4 regions of the Vibrio sp. J502 genome follow, and region 3 is predicted to be linked to each of the others. Evidence: predicted binding sites of a transcription regulator. Region 3 holds the regulator's gene; each other region holds the start of a gene.
What was found. The regulator PurR, encoded in region 3, represses purine synthesis genes. The targets are predictions, from matches to a motif close to TNANGNAAACGTTTNCNTNA.

Region 1 (3,167 bases), 520 kb from region 3:
CCTTTGTAACAACATGTCCCTCAAATTCACGCATCCCTTGTTCTATATTTTGGTAGAGTAATTCACTGCTGCACACCACATCATTTTGTATAATACAAAACTCATCTAAAACCTTTCCAACCAACTCATCTCTAGAATAAGAAAGCATATCCAACAAGGCTTGGTTCACATCGACAATGAAGCGATCAACCACCAGCAACATTCCGAGATTTTGGCTTTGATAGAGTGCATCAAATTTCTGTAACGTCTCTTTAAGCCTATCTTCCGCCAAGGAGGATGAGGCAGCAAGCGAACGGACAAGTTCGGTAATTCGTTCAAACTCATCTTGTTTATCACTCGATTGTGAAGAGAATGCACTCTCTTCAATCAGCTGATTGATCCCACGCTCAAAATTCTCAAACCGTTTGGCTACCTTACTGCGAAACAGAGCAAAAGTAGCCACGGCGACAAAGCCGGCCGCAATGATGATCGTCAAAATCAAATAATAAAAAGTTTCGTTCCCTTTTTGATAGTAAAGCCGCTGAGCACAGGTTTTTAGATAGCCAATAGGTTGCCCTGTCATATCACTGAGTAAGGTGTAATGCGTGATATTATTTTGATCTCTTTCAATACCTTCTTGATTATGACTAACAGGTAAAATCACAGGAGCATCGGTAACTACAATGTCATTTTTAGCGGTTAGTAGGTTCTGATACTGAGAAGGGAAACGGCGGGTTAAGTGCTGTCCCCATAGCATCCACCCCACAACATCAGCCGTACCTTCACTGTTACGCACCGGAGTTAGGCTCACCACCCACACACTATTTTCCACACGGATGAGGCCAGAGCGGCTAGTTTTATCCTCATCAAGTGTGTGATGCATCTGAATTAAATGGTCGCTCACACCTTGTGAGCGTATCAACTGTTCCACTAACGAACAGTTTGTGCCAGGTTCAATATCCCGACATAAGTATTCAACCAATTGCGAGGATTCGGTGATGAAAGCCAAAACGTCTAAACCTAAAGTATCGAGGGAATCAGGATACAAGTTGCGCTCAGCAAATTGAGTGTCGCCATTCAACAGCAACAGATAAGTTTCATCCCAATAAGCCCAATCATAAGAACGCTTTTCTTGCTGTACTAAAAGATCTTGAATGACCGACTGAGCTTGATTGCTATCTCGATGAATCTCAATTGATTCAAGCTCATTCAAACTATATAAAAAAAAGTGGCGAGTAATAAATAAGCTGCTAAGAATGATCCCAACCAACCCGACAGAAAACAACAGAGCAGTTTTCGTGTGTAGAGTAATAAAACGCAAACGTAAGAAAGTTTTCATAGCCATAGGTGTCTTTTTCTTAGTCAATCCCACATAAACTTTAGACTGAAATTACTTCATATTCTTAACGCAGTTTCTCGAATGCTGTTTACTGCACATTAATTGCTATTTCAGCCTTAATTTTGTACAGATATGAGTTCGTTTACTGCGTATTACACAAACCACTTTATCGACAGTACGAACAGGAAATTACTCATCTCTCATCACAAAGGCAAACGTTTGCTTTTATTCTTAATTTTAGTATGATTTTGGCTGTTTTCGCTATTACCTATTGCTTGAATGTAAGGATTCACTATGTTTGGTACTGCTACACGTGAAAATGCCACCCGCGTTTTACTGCTTGGTTCCGGAGAATTGGGCAAAGAGGTGGCAATTGAATGCCAACGCCTTGGTTTAGAAGTGATTGCCTGTGATCGCTACGCCAACGCTCCAGCAATGCAGGTGGCGCATCGTAGCCACGTATTGGATATGCTCGATGGAGATGCGCTACAAGCCATTATCGAACTCGAAAAACCAGACTACGTGGTGCCAGAAATTGAAGCAATTGCCACTCACAAGCTGGTTGAACTGGAAGCGCAAGGCTTAAACGTGGTCCCCACTGCAACGGCCACTCAATTGACGATGAATCGTGAAGGCATTCGCCGTTTAGCCGCAGAAACTCTTGCCTTACCTACCTCTCCTTATCAGTTTGCTGATGACTATAATGATTTTGTACTGGCGATTGAGCATGTCGGTATGCCTTGCGTAGTTAAGCCTGTGATGAGTTCATCAGGTAAAGGCCAAAGTGTGATTAAGACGCAAGAGGATATTAGCCGCGCTTGGGCATACGCTCAAGAAGGTGGCCGCAGTGGAGCTGGGAGAGTGATCGTCGAAGGCTTTATCGATTTCGACTACGAAATTACTCTCTTGACGATTCGAGCAGTGGATGGTGTCCATTTCTGCGCTCCCATTGGCCATCGACAAGAGGAAGGGGATTATCGCGAATCATGGCAACCACAAGTGATGTCGGCTAACGCAATTAAAGCCGCTGAATATGTAGCAGAACAAGTGGTTAATGCACTCGGTGGTTACGGCTTATTTGGTGTTGAACTGTTTGTAAAAGGCGATAATGTTATCTTCAATGAAGTGTCCCCTCGCCCACATGATACGGGAATGGTCACCCTCATTTCGCAAGAGCTGTCTGAATTTGCGTTACACGTGCGCGCGTTCACGGGTATGCCAATCAACAGTATTACCCAATATGGGCCATCGGCATCTGCGGTTATTTTAGGTCAAGGCACCTCCACTAACCTTAGATTTGATGGAATAAATGAAGCACTGTCTATCCCACACACTCAACTTCGTCTGTTTGGTAAACCAGACATTGATGGACGCCGTCGACTTGGGGTTGCTCTGGCGAAAGATAAAGAACTCAAACAGGCTTTGCACAACGCAATTCAATGTGCCAAAAGCGTGCAAGTGATTCTGTAAAAACGCAAAGCGAGCCACTAGGCTCGCTTTCATTTTCTTCACCAACAATACTCGCTGCAGAGCCTTACTCTTTAATCAGTTCACTGACCGTGCCAACCACACTGTCCGCGGCTTTTCTCATTTCATCAATCAGCTTTTGCGTCTCTTCCAGTTTGCTGTTACATGCCGTGACTTGGCCTTGAATTGCCCCCATCATCGATGTCGAGCTGTTGGTCAGTTCGCTATTGAGCTTAACAATATTACCAATTTCATCGGTCGCTTTGGTGGTATTGGAGGCCAATGAGCGCACCTCATCAGCAACCACCGCAAAACCCCGGCCATACTCCCCGGCACGCGCAGCCTCGATAGCGGCATTGAGCGCCAGCAAATTAGTCTGTTC
Region 2 (3,167 bases), 150 kb from region 3:
AAACGTCGATTGAAGAAAGCGGAAAGCCTGAACCACTGTGCGCATGCGTACCGTTAGGTATCCACTGATACCCTTTGCGCCATGGCCACTGCATAAACCCCTCACTAGGCGAAGCAATGAGGTTTCCCATACGCATAGGAGCTGGTGTGTTTTGTGGTTCGCTGAAAGCACCAAACCAAAGCTCATATTGCGATTTCCATAATGCCCAATCATCCACCCGATTCAATTGCTGCATGACCGCTAACGTCGCAGCATTGTATTGAAGAGCCGATGAACTTTCTTGATAGTGATAGAAACGCTGAGACAGTTGATTCGCAATATCTTTGATCTGCCGCTGTCTATCGTCCAAGCTTTGCTCCGAAGCACTCTCTTGTTCTAATAACGCTAAAGTGGTCAATAACACTCGAGGATCAACCCCCGTTGCCCCAGCCCAATGGCTAACTGACTCGACAAGCTCAAGCCAATGTGGCTGATGGGTACCAATAAAATCTTCAATATTGAAAGGACGTTGATGAGGTCGAAAAACAAACTCATCATCGCTAATCAGAGAAAATGGCAGTTGACTCTCTGCAAGCTGCGCTTCGTTAAGCCGTGGAGTATCGACATCAGGATACAACTGATGGCTTACCACCATTGGGCTAAAACAGATAAACCATGTCACTAAAGAAGATTTGGTTAGATTCATTACGCACCCTTCATATGAATTAAATTTCACATAGAGTGTGGCACAAAATATTCGTGGGATAGCTAAGAAGGTGCGTTTTGCGAGGCCAGTAGGAGCAAGATGTAATAAGATGAAAGCGATGAAATTATCAACACTCTGCACAAAAGTACCATCGGAGTAAAAAACCGAACGGATGAACATGAAAAACAAAAACCCCGACAACTTTTTGAGTTATCGGGGCTTTCTTGAATAAATGGCGCGCCCTGTAGGATTCGAACCTACGACCACATCCTTAGAAGGGACGTGCTCTATCCAGCTGAGCTAAGGGCGCGCTACAGGGACAGGATTATACGAGTTGAACTCCGTAAATCAATCGCTTTCTCTAACATTCTGTTTCAAATGCCTAAAAAACTGCCATTCGCTAACCATGTGACGAAAAACAGAACAAAGCAAACGTTTGCTTATGGATGTTACTTTAAATATCTGCGACAATGCGCCCAAAAATATTTGCGACCAATGTGTAAGGAAAGCCATGACTGCTCAAAATATTGATGGGACACTCATCTCCCAGACGGTTCGCTCTGAAGTAGCGGCGCGGGTAAAAGCTCGCACTCAAGTGGGCCTTCGCGCTCCGGGGCTGGCGGTGGTACTGGTGGGAGAAGATCCTGCGTCACAAGTGTATGTCGGCAGCAAACGTCGTGCTTGTGAAGAGGTGGGTTTTGTTTCTAAATCCTATGATCTTCCAGCAACTGCAGGTGAAGAGGAGCTACTGGCGTTAATCGATAAGCTCAATGCCGACCCTGAAATTGACGGCATTTTAGTGCAACTGCCCTTACCTGCTGGGATTGACACAACCCATGTGCTTGAACGCATTTTTCCTGAAAAAGATGTCGATGGTTTTCACCCTTACAATGTGGGCCGTTTAGCCCAACGCATTCCTAAACTGCGCTCTTGCACGCCCAAAGGGATCATCACTTTGCTTGAGCGCTATAACGTTCAACTGCGTGGTAAGCATGCAGTGATTGTGGGCGCATCCAATATTGTCGGCCGACCAATGACGTTAGAGCTGCTACTGGCTGGTTGCACCACAACCACATGCCATCGCTTCACTAAAGATTTAGAGCACCATGTTCGCCAAGCTGATTTGTTGGTGGTGGCCGTTGGTAAACCCAATTTTATTCCCGGTGCATGGATTAAAGAAGGTGCCGTGGTGATTGATGTGGGCATCAACCGCTTGGAGTCAGGCAAACTGATTGGCGATGTCGAGTACGATGTAGCGCGCACCAAAGCAAGCTTGATCACCCCTGTTCCGGGTGGTGTCGGGCCAATGACGGTTGCCAGTTTGATTGAAAACACCCTGTTGGCGTGCGAACAATTTCACCCCAATAACTGATCTTGTTATTGATTATTGCTAGTAGTTATTGATAGCTATGATCAGCGAGCCAAAAAGAACCCCAGCACTGCGCTGGGGTTCTTGCGTTATAAACCAACTTAGCCTTTATTGGGCATTATTCATTTGCGTCAGTTTGTTGCCTATTGGCCTAGAGAAATTGTAGCCGTCGTGTTCGTCCCAGTTAATAGACCATGTCATCACACCACCGTAGTTAGGGTAGTTGAAACTCGGTTTCACCGTCGCGCAAGAGGTTCCCTTGGTTAAGCAGTCCAACGCATCAAGAATGTTTTGCGTGGGCGCTTGCCCAGAGTTGGCAGAGCTCGGGCCAGAAGGCAAACCGATTGCAACTTGATCGTCACGCAGTGGTTCAAAGCGTGAACCATCGGCCAAATCAAACCCTTCTAACAGCATTTTTGATTGAGCGACCATCATATCCACCGAACCTTCAGGAGCTGCACCCGGTAGATAAGGGTTTGGTAACCCACCGTTGTTATAAAGCTGAACATGAAGTAGATCGAGTGTGTCACGAACCTCATTGATGATAGGAATATACGCACCCCAAATGCCGCTATAAGCCACCATTCCTCCTTGAACATAAGGGTGTTCTGGTGCCATGGTCAGGTACATATCACCGCCGATGTTGGCTTCAATTTGCTTTAATGCCCGGCCCAAGCGCGCTTGAATTTGCGAGCCATGCATTAAGTTAGAACCACTTTCTAAATCAACATCCAAGCCATCAAAACCCCACTCTTTGATCAACGCCGTCAAACTATCAACAAAGTGCGCTTCATCACTGTCAGTATTGAGCGTAATGTTGCCTTCCGCGCCACCAAGTGACAAAACAAAAACTTTGCCTTTGGCTTGCAAAGCCGCCATATCTTGCTTGAACTGGGTAGCATCTAAAGCGGGACAGCTACTATGCGCATCGCCTGCGAAAAGATTGAAATGCACGGTTCCATTACTGTTGCGGTCATTATCGGCAAATGCAATATCGATCACATCCCACGCATCAGACATATCAGCGAGACGCATTGGGCAGCCAGCAGCATTGACAAAATTATGCCAGTAACCGATCAATTTGTGCTTTTTCTGTGTCTGTTCAACCACCTT
Region 3 (3,167 bases):
ATTAGAGCAATACTATACGCCCGCTATTCGCACATTTCTTTCAGGATTAGCAGAAAACGCGACACTTAAACCTGCCATTGATAAATTAGTTGATGCACTGAACCGATTGCAAGACAAAGAAGACGCACAGCTTGAGCTCGCAGCCGATTTCTGTGATCTTTTTTTAAAATCCAATAAGGAGTCCGCGCTACCCTATGCCTCAATTTACATTGGAAAATCAAGGTTGCTCAATGACGAACCAGCCAGAGCAATGTCGGATTTGATGGCAGCCCATCACATTGCAGTCAACGATACACTCAACGAACCCGCCGACCACATTGCGATTGAACTGGATTTCTTAGGTAACTTGATCATTCGCTCCAATGAGCTTGAACAAGAGACACACCTTGAACAAGCCTTTACACAGCAGTGTGATTTTATTGAACAACATTTGCTCTCTTGGATCCCACAATTCCATCTTCGCTGCCAACAGATTGATCAATTTGGTTTTTACGGTGCCGCAAGCGAATTGTTGGTCGCGTTTCTTCACTTAGACCGCGACTATTTATCAAACCAGTGAGATAACCTGGTTAATACCAATTACTAAATCGGTCAATTGTGACTGTTGACTGATTTATTCGGTGGATTTTTCGTTGCTTGATGGACATTTGCGGACTAGAATCTTGACCGCAAACGATAAAAAATGAATTTAAGATGCAACCGCTGATTAGAGGCGGTTTTTGTGTTTTTACTACTTTCAGGCTTCAATATGACACTGGTAGGCCTAATACCGCTGAATTGCTCTTCGTGACTATCACTTTCAGCAGTTATCGACAGGACAGAGAATTTATGGCTACGATTAAAGACGTTGCACGCTTAGCGGGCGTATCAACCACCACGGTATCGCATGTAATCAATAAAACTCGCTTTGTGGCTGAAGCAACCCAAGAACGAGTGATGGAAGCGGTATCAGAGCTTAACTATGCACCAAGTGCAGTCGCTCGCAGCTTAAAATGCAACACCACCCGTACCATTGGTATGTTAGTGACCCAATCGACAAACTTATTTTTTTCTGAGGTTATCGATGGTGTTGAAAGCTACTGCTACCGCCAAGGCTACACACTTATTTTGTGCAATACCGGCGGTATTTACGAGAAGCAACGCGACTACATCCGCATGCTAGCGGAAAAACGTGTCGATGGTATGTTGGTCATGTGCTCGGACCTCACCCAAGAACTGCTTGAGATGCTTGATCGTCATTCAGACATTCCGAAAGTTATCATGGACTGGGGCCCTGAAAGTTCTCAAGCCGATAAAATTATTGATAACTCAGAGGAAGGCGGATATCTCGCGACCAAATACCTTATTGATCATGGACATACTGACATTGCTTGCTTAAGTGGACACTTCGAAAAAGCGGCGTGCCAAGAGCGAATTCAAGGGTTTAAGCGTGCGCTTGCCGAAGCAGGCCTTAAAGCGCATGACGATTGGATTTTAGAAGGTAATTTCGAATGTGATACGGCGGTTCTCGCCGCCGACAAGATCGCCGCCATGGACAAGCGCCCAACGGCTGTTTTTTGCTTTAACGATACAATGGCTCTCGGTTTAATGAGTCGCTTGCAACAAAAAGGCATCCGTATTCCTGATGACATGTCTGTTATTGGTTATGACAATATTGAACTTGCTGAATATTTCTCGCCACCGTTAACCACGGTTCACCAGCCAAAACGACGAGTAGGGAAAAACGCCTTTGAAATCCTATTGGAACGCATTAAAGACAAAGAGCATGAACGTCGTGTGTTTGAGATGCATCCCGAGATTGTTGAACGCAACACAGTAAAAAACATAACGAAATAGTGTCATTATTTAAAGCAAGCGACAAATGTCAATTTTAGGGATTTTCCTATATTCGAGACAGAACGCCGTATTAAATAATAGTAAATTTGGAATGAGCATCACGCAAATAATAAATAAACGTGATGCTCATCCAAAAATTTATATATTCTTACTATTAGAAGTCACGCACAGGGCAAACCATTTGAAAAGATGGGACGCAAAGCCTCCGGCCTAAACCGACTATTCGGTAGGTAGCGGGGTTGCCGATGGCAAATATGCAAACGTTAAGTTTACCCCTTACTGACACTCTTTCTGCATAAGTTTGCTAATCTCTCGGACCTGATTTTGGTGGCGTTTTTCCCATACACCGAGAATTTACAGCATGGATAAACCAGTACTTAAAGATTCAATGCGACTCTTCGAACAACTTGGACGCGTTAAGTCTCGTTCAATGTTTGGCGGCTTCGGCATTTTTGTCGATGACACCATGTTTGCTTTGGTCGTAAACGATAAACTTCATATTCGCGCAGACGATCTATCAACCTCTCGCTTTAAAGAGCAAGGCTATGAGCCCTATATCTATAAAAAACGTGGGTTCCCTGTCGTCACAAAATACTTCGCATTACCTGACAATTGTTGGGAAAACCCTTCGCTTATTTTACGAGATGCTGCTGTCGCACTCGAAATCGCCAAACAAGAACGAGAAGTTCAAGCCCAAACGAAGCCAGAACGCCTAAAAGATCTCCCGAACCTTCGACTCGCCACCGAACGTATGCTTAAGAAAGCAGGGATAGAATCTGTAACGGATTTGCATACAAAGGGGGCTTTGGAAGCCTATAAAGCGATTCAGCAAACCCATTCTTCTTCAATCAGTCTTGAATTGCTATGGGCCCTTGAAGGTGCGATTGAAGGCAAGCATTGGTCGGTTATCCCACAATCTCGACGCGATGAATTAGCTAAAAGCCTTTAACCTCCGAGTAAATAAATATCTCGATTAAATAATCAAATACGCTCGTATCACCATGCGGGCGTTTTTTTCATCCCGTTTTGAAATATAAATTCGACTTCCTCTGTCTTCTTCACTATATCTAGTAAAATATGTCGTTTTGAGGAATACCATGAATAAAAAACTTCTCTTAGGCTTGGCTTTATTTGCCTTTATTGTCTTTTTGATTGTAAATTTTGGCCACTATCTAACGTTAGATAATGCCAAAGCACAGCAAATGCTATTAAACGAATACATTAGCCAAAACGAGATCGGCGCTGCTTTGATCTATTTTTCACTCTATATTGTGCTCACCGCTTTCTCTATCCCAGGAGCGGCGGTCGTCACGTTACTGGGTGCTGCGCTG
Region 4 (3,167 bases), 1.2 Mb from region 3:
GCCATTTTGTAGACTGATACCACTAAGTAGCACGCTATCAACGGCGATTTTTTGGTCGCGAATGAGCTGTGGGCTGAGCCAAATATCGGCTTGCTCTATCGGGATGTACTGCTTATTTTGCCGCAGTGTTAATTGGTTGAACTGAAAATGCAAAGGATACTGGTATTGAAGAGATTGAAACGTCACGTTTCCTTTCAAAAGTCGTTCAACGAGAGTTTGAGCAACGGGAGTAGCATAAGAGGTATGTAGCAGTGCAAACATACCCAGCATGAAAGTGAGAAATAGCGCGATGATCGCAATCAGCAATGCCAAAGCCTTGTTCATGGTGTCCTTACTCGTAAACCGTTACCTGCGACAGAGTGAAACAAATTACCTCACGCAGCAACAAAAAAAGCCCCTTATCAAAGGGGCTTGCTACTGACTTATCAGTTTTAGTCGAGTTGTGGGCCTGCGGCCACTAATGCTTTACCTTCTGCGTTATCAGTATACTTGGCAAAGTTATTGATAAAGCGCGAGGCGAGATCTTCGGCTTTGCTTGTCCATTGTAGAGGATCCACGTAAGTATCGCGTGGGTCGAGAATGGTTGGGTTTACACCAGGTAGTGAGGTTGGCACTTCAAGATTGAAGATTGGAATATGCTTGGTTGCTGCCTTCTCAATCGAACCATCTAAGATAGCGTCAATGATGGCGCGGGTATCTTGAATCGAGATGCGTTTACCGCTGCCGTTCCAACCCGTGTTGACTAGATAAGCTTCAGCACCAGCTGCTTCCATACGTTTTACCAGCACTTCGGCATATTGTGTTGGGTGGAGCGTTAAAAACGCTGCGCCAAAACAGGCTGAGAAGGTTGGTGTTGGTTCGGTGATGCCACGTTCAGTACCCGCTAGTTTTGCCGTAAAGCCAGACAAGAAGTGATACTTGGTTTGTTCTGGAGTCAATTTAGAGACTGGTGGAAGCACACCAAATGCATCCGCAGATAGGAAGATCACTTTATTGGCGTGACCACCTTTCGATACAGGCTTAACGATGTTTTCGATGTGGTAGATAGGATAAGAAACACGAGTATTCTCGGTTTTAGAACCATCATCAAAGTCAATCGAACCATCGCTACGTACTGTGACGTTTTCCAGTAGCGCATCACGGCGGATCGCGTTGTAGATGTCAGGCTCGGCTTCTTTGGAGAGCTTGATGGTTTTCGCGTAGCAACCGCCTTCAAAGTTAAAGACACCATCATCATCCCAGCCGTGCTCGTCATCGCCGATTAACGCGCGTTTTGGATCGGTAGAGAGTGTGGTTTTTCCTGTGCCAGATAGGCCAAAGAAAATCGCCACATCGCCATCTTTAGCCATGTTGGCTGAGCAGTGCATTGAAGCAATACCTTGCAGTGGAAGGAAGTAGTTCATCATTGCGAACATCCCTTTCTTCATTTCACCGCCGTACCAAGTACCGCCGATCAACTGCATTTTTTCCGTTAAGTTAAACACAGTGAAGTTTTCTGAGTTCAGGCCTTGCTCTTGCCATTTGTCATTGGTGCATTTGGCACCATTCATGACCACAAAATCAGGTTCGAAGTTAGCTAGCTCTTCTTCTGTTGGGCGAATGAACATGTTTTTGACGAAGTGGGCTTGCCACGCCACTTCAGTAATGAAGCGCACGCAAAGGCGCGTATCTGCGTTGGCACCACAGTAACCGTCAAGAACGAATAGACGTTTAGCGGATAGTTGACGACCCACTAGTGCTTTTAGATCATTCCATACTTCTTGGTTAATCGGTTTGTTATCGTTCTTCGCTTGTTCAGATGTCCACCATAGGGTATCGCGTGTGGTGTCATCTTTGACAATGAATTTATCTTTTGGTGAGCGGCCTGTAAAAATGCCAGTATCAACGGCAACAGCGCCAAGTTCAGTGACGACGCCTTTTTCGTAGCCTTCAAGGTCTGGGCGAGTTTCCTCGGCAAATAACAGTTCATAGCTTGGGTTGCGAACCACTTCGACTACGTTGGTTATTCCGTATTTGGTCAGGTCTAGTTGTGCAGCCTTTGTATGTTCCATAACGGTCATAGGTGCTCCTTGTAAGAGATTTTGTAGGGATTTTGTAATAATGTTTGTAATTGTTATCTGCTCACCATGCTAGCAACGGGTGGGGGATAAAACAGGGACACAGTTCAAAAATTGCCCATGACACTCCTGTGGTTTTAGGTGTCCCGTCACATATTGGCGCAACTATTTTATCGCGTACGCAAACCTTTGCGCTAGATCAATAAGATTAATACTTTTAAAAAAATAAGTACGCCATTCTGTTTGTTTAAGGCTTGATTTTGCTGGGTTTTGATCACAAAAAAAGCCAGCATAAAGCTGGCTCTGATACGTTTTCTTCGTGCTTGTTAATTCATGCAAATTAATGAATTGTGTCGCTTCCTGAGGAGGCTTGTGCGTAGAGTGTTGCGATCTCAGCCTCTTCAAATGAGTAGTTGGTGCCACAGTAATCACAATGTAAAGAAACGGATCCTTCAGACGATAAAATGTCGTAAATTTCCTCTTTGCCTATTGTGATGATGGCCGCCCCACTGCGTTCACGTGAACAACCACAATGGAATTCCACGGGTTGTGGGGTGAACAACTGAACTTTCTCTTGGTTATACAGGCGATACAACAGATCAGTGGCTTCTAAGGTGAACAGCTCTTCGTTTTTTACGGTGTTAGTTAACTGCTCTAAGTGCTCAAAATCATCGGGCGTACCCGTTCCATCTGGAATAGTTTGCAGTAACATGCCAGCGGCACAGGCTTTTCCATCTTGCGTACCAATGCGTATCCAAAGGCGTGTTTTCAACTGTTCAGAGCGGATGAAGTAACCTTCCAGCACTTCCACTAAGTTATCACCCTCTAAACCGACCACACCTTGGTAGCGCTCGCCTTTCTTGGGCTCGATAGTGATAACTAAATGACCTTTACCCATCAAAGTGTGTAGGTCGGCATCATCGGCAATATCGCCTTTCCAGCGTGCGACACCACGCACTTTCTGTTCATTATCACCATTGATAACGACTAAGGAAACTGGGCCATTGCCTTGCAATTGCATGGTAATTGAGCCTTCAAACTTCAGCGTTGCGGTTAGCAAGGTCGTTGCGACGAGCAGTTCGCCCAAAAGTTTTTGTACTGGGGCTGGAT

Region 1: a site for PurR is predicted at 1,526-1,545, ahead of purT (formate-dependent phosphoribosylglycinamide formyltransferase). Genes of this name have one in related genera too.
Region 2: a site for PurR is predicted at 1,110-1,129, ahead of folD (bifunctional methylenetetrahydrofolate dehydrogenase/methenyltetrahydrofolate cyclohydrolase FolD). Genes of this name have one in related genera too.
Region 4: a site for PurR is predicted at 2,235-2,254, ahead of pckA (phosphoenolpyruvate carboxykinase (ATP)). Genes of this name have one in related genera too.

What each region holds. Positions count from the first base shown of each region.
Region 1 is NZ_CP104554.1:941,846-945,012, reverse strand. Features, by position in the region: gene N5E84_RS04570 (EAL domain-containing protein) at 1-1,324, opposite strand, end outside; gene purT (formate-dependent phosphoribosylglycinamide formyltransferase) at 1,613-2,788, shown strand; gene N5E84_RS21255 (methyl-accepting chemotaxis protein) at 2,853-3,167, opposite strand, start outside.
Region 2 is NZ_CP104554.1:1,608,539-1,611,705, forward strand. Features, by position in the region: gene N5E84_RS07465 (M23 family metallopeptidase) at 1-685, opposite strand, end outside; tRNA gene N5E84_RS07470 (tRNA-Arg) at 919-995, opposite strand; gene folD (bifunctional methylenetetrahydrofolate dehydrogenase/methenyltetrahydrofolate cyclohydrolase FolD) at 1,197-2,057, shown strand; gene N5E84_RS07480 (Ig-like domain-containing protein) at 2,163-3,167, opposite strand, start outside.
Region 3 is NZ_CP104554.1:1,459,975-1,463,141, forward strand. Features, by position in the region: gene torD (molecular chaperone TorD) at 1-559, shown strand, start outside; gene purR (HTH-type transcriptional repressor PurR) at 829-1,836, shown strand; cyclic di-GMP riboswitch class I at 1,998-2,083, shown strand; gene N5E84_RS06830 (TfoX/Sxy family DNA transformation protein) at 2,198-2,785, shown strand; gene N5E84_RS06835 (TVP38/TMEM64 family protein) at 2,934-3,167, shown strand, end outside.
Region 4 is NZ_CP104554.1:2,612,103-2,615,269, reverse strand. Features, by position in the region: gene N5E84_RS12090 (AsmA family protein) at 1-324, opposite strand, end outside; gene pckA (phosphoenolpyruvate carboxykinase (ATP)) at 432-2,060, opposite strand; gene hslO (Hsp33 family molecular chaperone HslO) at 2,398-3,167, opposite strand, start outside.